2 regions of the Brevundimonas sp. GW822-FHT03E11 genome follow, and region 1 is predicted to be linked to the other one. Evidence: predicted binding sites of a transcription regulator. Region 1 holds the regulator's gene; the other holds the start of a gene.

Region 1 (3,406 bases):
CCGAGATCGGTTTCCGCACCGTCTTCAATCTGCTGGGCCCCCTGTCCAACCCGGCCCAGGCCAGACGCCAGGTCATGGGCGTCTATGACCCCCGACTGCTCGAGCCTCTGGTCGAGGTGCTGGGCCGGCTGGGCGCGACCCGCGCCTGGACCGTCCACGGCCAGGGTCTGGACGAACTGGCGACGTCCGGCCCGACCGAAGTGGCGGAATGGAAGGACGGCGCCGTCCGCCGCTTCCAGGTCACGCCCGAGGACGCCGGCCTGCCCCGCGCCTCCATCGACGCCATTCGCGGCGGCGACGCCGAGGAGAACGCCGCCGCCCTTCGCGCCCTGCTGGCGGGCCAGACCGGCCCTTACCGCGACATCGTCCTGCTGAACGCCGCCGCCGCCCTCGTGGTCGCGGATCGGGCGGCGGACCTGTCGGAAGGCGCCGCCCTCGCCGCCGCCGCCGTCGACGACGGCCGGGCCGCCCAGGCGCTGGATCGTCTGGCCCGCATCACCTCCACGCCGCTGGAGACGGAGGACACCCCATGACCGACGTTCTGGCCCGCATCGCCGCCTACAAGCGCGAAGACGTCGCCGCCCGCAAGGCCGCGACCTCTCAGGACGCGATCGAGACCCTGGCCCAGGCCGCCTCGGCCCCGCGCGGCTTCCGCGCCGCCCTGAATCGAACGGTCGAGGACACCGGCCGCCCCGCCCTGATCGCCGAGATCAAGAAGGCCAGTCCGTCCAAGGGGTTGATCCGTCCCGACTTCGATCCCCCGGCCCTCGCCAAGGCCTATGAGGCCGGCGGCGCGTCCTGCCTTTCGGTCCTGACCGACGGCCCCAGTTTCCAGGGCGACGACGTCTATCTGGGCCAGGCCCGCGCGGCGACCGCCCTGCCCTGCCTGCGCAAGGACTTCCTGGTCGATCCCTGGCAGGTCGCCGAGAGCCGGGCGCTCGGCGCCGACTGCATCCTGATCATCCTGGCCATGATCGACGATCGGCTGGCCGCCGAACTGCTGGCCGAGGCCGAACGCTTCGGCATGGACGCCCTGATCGAAACCCACGACGAGGCCGAAATGGCCCGCGCCTGCGCCCTCGGCGGCGATCTGGTGGGAATCAACAACCGGTCCCTGCGAACGTTCGAGGTCGACCTGGACACGACGGAACGCCTGGCGATGCTCAGCCCCGTCCGCGCCCTCCTGGTCGCCGAGAGCGGCATCTTCACACCGGACGACGTCGAACGCGTCTCCGCCGCCCACGCCCAGGCCATTCTGGTCGGCGAGAGCCTGATGCGGCAAGCCGACGTCGAGGCCGCCACCCGCGCCCTTCTGGCGGCCTGATCTCGCACGGTGCATGGTGAAGCGACGCCGTTAAGTTGACATTAGGAAGGAACACTTACAGAACATCGTCAATGTTCACGGCCCGTTCCGATTCGAGGAAGGGGCTTAAGAGGGCTTGGCGATGCTCACGCGCAAACAGCATGAACTGCTGATGTTCATCCACGAAAGGATTCAGGAGACGGGCGTCTCCCCTTCGTTCGACGAGATGAAGGAGGCGCTGGACTTGGCGTCCAAGTCGGGCATTCACCGGCTGATCACGGCGCTGGAGGAACGCGGCTTCATCCGCCGCCTCGCTCACCGCGCCCGCGCACTGGAAGTGACCAAACTGCCTGAACAGGCCACAGCCGGCGCTCCGCGCGGCCGAGCCGGGTTCAAGCCCGACGTCATCGAAGGCGGCGGCGCACGTCCCGTCGCTGCGGCCTCAGCCGCCAACGATACGCGCGAACTGCCGCTCCTGGGCAAGATCGCCGCCGGCACCCCCATCGCCGCGATCCAGCACGAGCAGGAACGCCTCTCGGTGCCCGAATCCATGCTGGGCAAGGGCGATCACTACATCCTCGAGATCGAGGGCGATTCCATGATCGAGGCCGGCATCCTGAACGGCGACCTGGTGGTCATCCGGCGCGGCGACACGGCGAACAACGGCGAGATCGTCGTCGCTCTGGTCGAAGGCGAAGAGGCCACGCTGAAACGCCTCCGCCGGAAGGGCGGCTCCATCGCCCTGGAGCCCGCAAACCGCGCCTACGAGACCCGCATCTTCGGCCCCGACCAGGTCGAGGTCCAGGGCAAGCTGGTCGGCCTCATGCGCCGCTATCACTGATCCGGATCCGGCCGACGCGCCCAGGGTCGATTCCCACGCACGTCGGCCGTCCACACCGCCTTCCAGCGGTCCGCTCCGTCGCGCCACAGCTCCACCGCCCCGCCGCGTGCGAAATCCGCCCCGTCCAGAACCAGCCGCCCGTCGCATGAGGGCGGCAGGGCGTGAACCACCGCCCGCACGCTGACCACCGGGGCCGCAAGGCACAGGGCGTCCATCTGCTCCATGTCCGGCGTCCGCCTGCCCCACCACAGGGCGACCGGCCCCGCCCCAGTGAGTTCGGGACGGCATGAAGCGCGGTCGCAGGCCCAGCCGGCCTCGGGGCGGTCCGCCAAGATCAGACCGCGCCGCCGGGACCACAGGTCCGTCGCAAACTCACGCACGCCGGGCCGGACGACGATCGCCTCGCCCTCCCGATGAAAGGCCGCATTGGTCCCGCCGTCGCCGATCCAGACGTCCGGCGTCGGCGCGCGCGGCCAGACCAGCACCGCCGCCGCCAGGGGCAGGCCCAGCCACCGCAGCCGCCCCTGCCACAGGCAGATGAACAGCACGCCTAGAAAGGCCACGGGCAGCACATAGTCCGGCGCGCTGGCGACCGTCCGCACCGCGCCGGGCAGGCCCGCGGTCCAGGTTCCGATCGCCAGCATCAGATCGACGCCCCACCCCGCCACCGCAAGGAAGGGTCCGCCCAGCCCCAAGGGCGCCAGCGCCGCCCCCAGGGCCAGGGTCGGCATCAGGACGAAATCGGCCACCGGCGCCGTACCCAGATTGGCCAGTAGGCCGTACACGGCCGTCCGGTTGAAATGCTGCATGGCGAAGGGTCCGGTCGCCAGACCGGCGACCACGCTGGCCGCGACGGCCGCCGCCAGCCAGCCTCCAAACCTCTGAACCGCCACGATCGGCCAGGGAGCCGCGATCTCGCGCACCCGCCGAGGCCAGACCTCCACCAGGGCCACCAGGGCCGCCGTCGCGGCGAAGGACATCTGAAAACCCGGCGTGACGATGGCTTCCGGTTGGATCAGCAAGACCACGAAGGCGGCGACGGCCAGCCCGTGCATGGTCACGGCCTGCCGGTCCAGCAATATGGCGATGAAGGCGATGGCGGCCGTGACGGCGGCCCGCTCCGCCGGCGGCGGCGCGCCCGACACCACCAGATAGGCGCCCACGGCCGCCAGTCCCGCCCATGCGGCGATCTTCTTGCCGGCGACCCGCAGCGCCAGCCACGGCCAGGCGGCCACCCCCAGCCGGACCGCAAAGAAGACGAA
Region 2 (3,406 bases), 140 kb from region 1:
GGGAGGCGTAGATCGGCGCCGGGAAGCTGGGATCGTCGAGCTTGACCGAGAGGTAGTCGCGATCTTGCTGGCTCTTGCGCTTCCAGGCGGCGCCGAACTCGGTCTGGCCGGCGAAGATCCGGAAGTCGGGGGCCTTGTCGTCGTTCTTCTCGTTGGGCCGCAGAACCGCCGACTTGACGTTGAGGGTGAGGGTCTTGATCGAACCGGTGTAGCCGTCGCCTTGGGCGGTGAAGGTGCCGATGGTGGCCATGTCAGTCTCTCCTTTGCTTCGGGCCACGCCTGCCGCGGCCTCGATGGCGATCGGGAGACCGGAGCCCGGGCGGCGCGCAGGGAGAGCGGAGCGAGCCCCCGCAGCGAAGCGGAGGACCGCGACAAGAGACTTTCTTGTTTCGCGAGGAAGGCCGTCAGGCCGGGGATGAAAGTCGCGCAAGCGGTTGCGCCAGCCGACCGGGTTTCGGTCAGATCCGCCTCATCGAGAGGCCGCGCCGGCTGGCGCGAAAAGGATGCGAGACCCCGGCCGCCCCGAACACCCGGTCATCGCCATGGCCCCCGGCACGCTTGATCAGGCTCCCACCCGCCCAGGCTCAAACCGGCGCTCAGGCTGCGGCGGGGAAGACCTTCTCGACGTCAAGGCTCCCGGCGGGCAGAGCCCGCAACAGTTCGGTCTGTGGCCGCTGAAGGTCGAGCCAGGCCGCACCGTCCTCGGGCCGAAGCACCACGATCTGCCGGTCGTGATAGGGGGCGATATCCTCCCCCGGCTCGGTGGTCAGCATGGCGAAGGCGCCCTCCTTGATCAGGCCCGCCACCCAGAAGAGCCGCTGGCCGGACAGGGTGAAGCGCCATTTGGTCTTTCGCTTCTGTCCGGGCTCGGGGTCGGTGAATTCGAAGAAGCCGTCCGCCGGGATCAGGCACCGGTGCGAGCCATCGAAGGATCGCCCATCGGAACGGAAGTTGAAGACCGGGCGTCCGCCCGGCCCCTTCCAGGCCCAGGGGGTCATCACGGCCTCGGGCCCCTCCGCCCCCATCTGGATGATCGGGGCCCGATCCCCGATGCGGATCGAGGCCATCGGGCCGAAGTTCGGCATGCCGCCGGGAAAGACGAGCCGGTTTCCCGTCAGATTGAACGCCGCGATCACATCGTCGAACGGCAGGATGAGCTGGTACTCGTTGCACATCACACGACCTCCCGTGCTCTTGAACCGAGGATTTCACGAGGCCGCGCCGACCGCAAATCCCGGGGGATAAGACGCCGGCCGGATTGACTCCGACGCCGCCTTAGAACCAGAACATTTAAAGAACATTTATCTCCCCAGGGAGGACCCGTCCATGCAGGCCGTCTGCCCGGCCGACCTTGAAGACCTGCGCGCACAGGTGCGCGCCCTGGAGCAGGCCGATCGCAAATCGGTCGGCGTGCTTCCGTTCAGGGTCGCTGCGCTGGACGCCGCGCTTCCGGGCGGAGGTCTGGCCCTGGGGGCTTTGCACGAAGTCGCCGGCGGCGGAGACGACGCCGTAGGCGGCGCTGCGGCCGCGCTGTTCGCGGCCGGCATCGTCGCCCGTCTGCCGGGACAGGTGCTGTGGTGCATCACTCGACCGGACCTGTTCGCCCCGGCGCTCAGCCAGGCCGGTCTCGATCCGGACCGGGTCATCTATCTCGAAGCCGGTGACGAGAAATCTCTGATGGCCTGTTTCGAGGAAGGGCTGCGTCATGGCGGCCTGGCCGGCGTCGTTTGCGAGACGTCGCGCCTGACGATGACGGCCTCGCGCCGGCTTCAGTTGGCCGCCGAAGCCTCCGGGGTCATGGGCCTGGCGGTCCGACGATGGCGGCGCGCGGCCGAGGCCGCCGACTTCGGCCAGCCGACCGCCGCCGCGACGCGCTGGCGTGTCAGCGCCGAGCCGTCCGCCCCCCTGCCGGTCCCTGGGGTCGGCCGGGCGCGATGGCGGATCGAACTCATGCGTTGCCGCGGCGCCGACGCGGCGGACTTCATTGTGGACGCTTGCGATGAGACGGGTCGTCTCGCTCTTCCTGCCGAACTGGTCCGTCGATCGGCTGCGACGGCGGCTGGGCGCCGACGCGCCGCCGCCTGATCGCCCTCTCCTCCTCACGGGCCGAACCGGCCGCAAACGAATCGTGACGGCCTGCAATGCCGCCGCCGCCGCATGCGGCGCGCGCGTCGGCATGGCGGCGACCCAGGCGCAGGCGCTGATCCCGGGACTGGACGTGAGAGACGCCGACCCGAACGGCGACGCCGACGCCCTGGAGCGTCTCGCCCTGTGGGCGATGCGCCGATACGCGCCGGTCTGTCAGGCCGATCCGCCGGATGGTCTGGTGATCGACATCACCGGCGCCGCGCACCTTCAAGGGGGCGAGGCGGCGCTGTTGCGTGATCTGACGGCGCGGCTCCATGGGGCGGGCGTTACCGGCCGTGGCGTTATCGGCCCCACCTGGGGCGCCGCCCATGCGGTCGCGCGTTTTCGCGCCGACCAGACCCTCATCGCAGACGACGGCGTCGATTCGGCTCTCGCTCCCCTGCCTCTGGAGGCGTTGCGCCTGCCGGCGGACCTCACCGCCAGCCTGAGGCGGATGGGTTTCGAGCGGATCGCGGACATCGCTCATCGACCTCGCGCCCCGCTTCAACTGCGTTTCGGCGCGATGCTGGGGCGGCGGCTCGACCAGGCCTATGGCCGGGCGGCCGAGCCCTTGGTCCCGGTTGAGGCGCCCGAGACGCCGCGCGTCGAACGGATTTTCGCCGAGCCGATCGGCGCGGCCGAAACCCTGGCGCGCTACGCCGAAAGACTTGTCGAGACCCTGTGCGTGCAACTGGAGGCGCTCGGTCTCGGGGCTCGTCGACTGGACTGGCTCTGTTTCCGCATCGACAACCGGATCGAGGCTGTTCGCATCGGTCTGGCCCAGCCGATCCGGGATGTGCGCCGTCTGACGCGGCTGCTGACCGACAAGATTGAGACGATCGATCCCGGCTTCGGAATCGATCGCATGACGCTCGCGGCCAGCGCGGCCGAGCCGCTGAACTGGCGCCCCGCCGCCACGCGCCTCGGCGCGGAGGCGGCGCCGGATGTCTCCATGCTGGTCGATAGCTTGTCGAACCGCATCGGCGCCGACCGGCTGTATCGTCTGGCCCCGGTCGAGAGCGAGGTTCCCGAGCGGTCGATCCGCAAGGTCGCGCCCCTGGCGGCGCCGACCGGAGCGGCGTGGACGCCAGACTGGCCGCGTCCCACGCGGCTGTTCCGCAGACCGGAGCCGATCGAGACCATGGCGCTTCTGCCTGACAACCCGCCGACCCACTTCACCTGGCGGGGAATCCGCCGCCGCATCCGCCGGGCCGATGGTCCGGAACGGATCTTCGGCGAATGGGGACGCCGCGACGCCGAGATGTGGGCCGTCCGCGAC

What was found. The regulator LexA, encoded in region 1, represses DNA repair genes until DNA is damaged. The targets are predictions, from matches to a motif close to ATGTTCNCNANNTGTTCT.
Region 2: AC1RKE_RS07730 (ImuA family protein) is a predicted target of LexA. The motif match lies at 1,284-1,301, and genes of this name have one in related genera.

What each region holds. Positions count from the first base shown of each region.
Region 1 is NZ_JBXANG010000004.1:156,914-160,319, reverse strand. It holds gene trpD (anthranilate phosphoribosyltransferase) at 1-533, shown strand, start outside; gene trpC (indole-3-glycerol phosphate synthase TrpC) at 530-1,324, shown strand; gene lexA (transcriptional repressor LexA) at 1,446-2,144, shown strand; gene AC1RKE_RS08415 (ComEC/Rec2 family competence protein) at 2,138-3,406, opposite strand, start outside.
Region 2 is NZ_JBXANG010000004.1:16,482-19,887, reverse strand. It holds gene AC1RKE_RS07740 (DUF736 domain-containing protein) at 1-250, opposite strand, end outside; gene AC1RKE_RS07735 (SOS response-associated peptidase) at 597-1,175, opposite strand; gene AC1RKE_RS07730 (ImuA family protein) at 1,327-2,085, shown strand; gene AC1RKE_RS07725 (Y-family DNA polymerase) at 2,000-3,406, shown strand, end outside.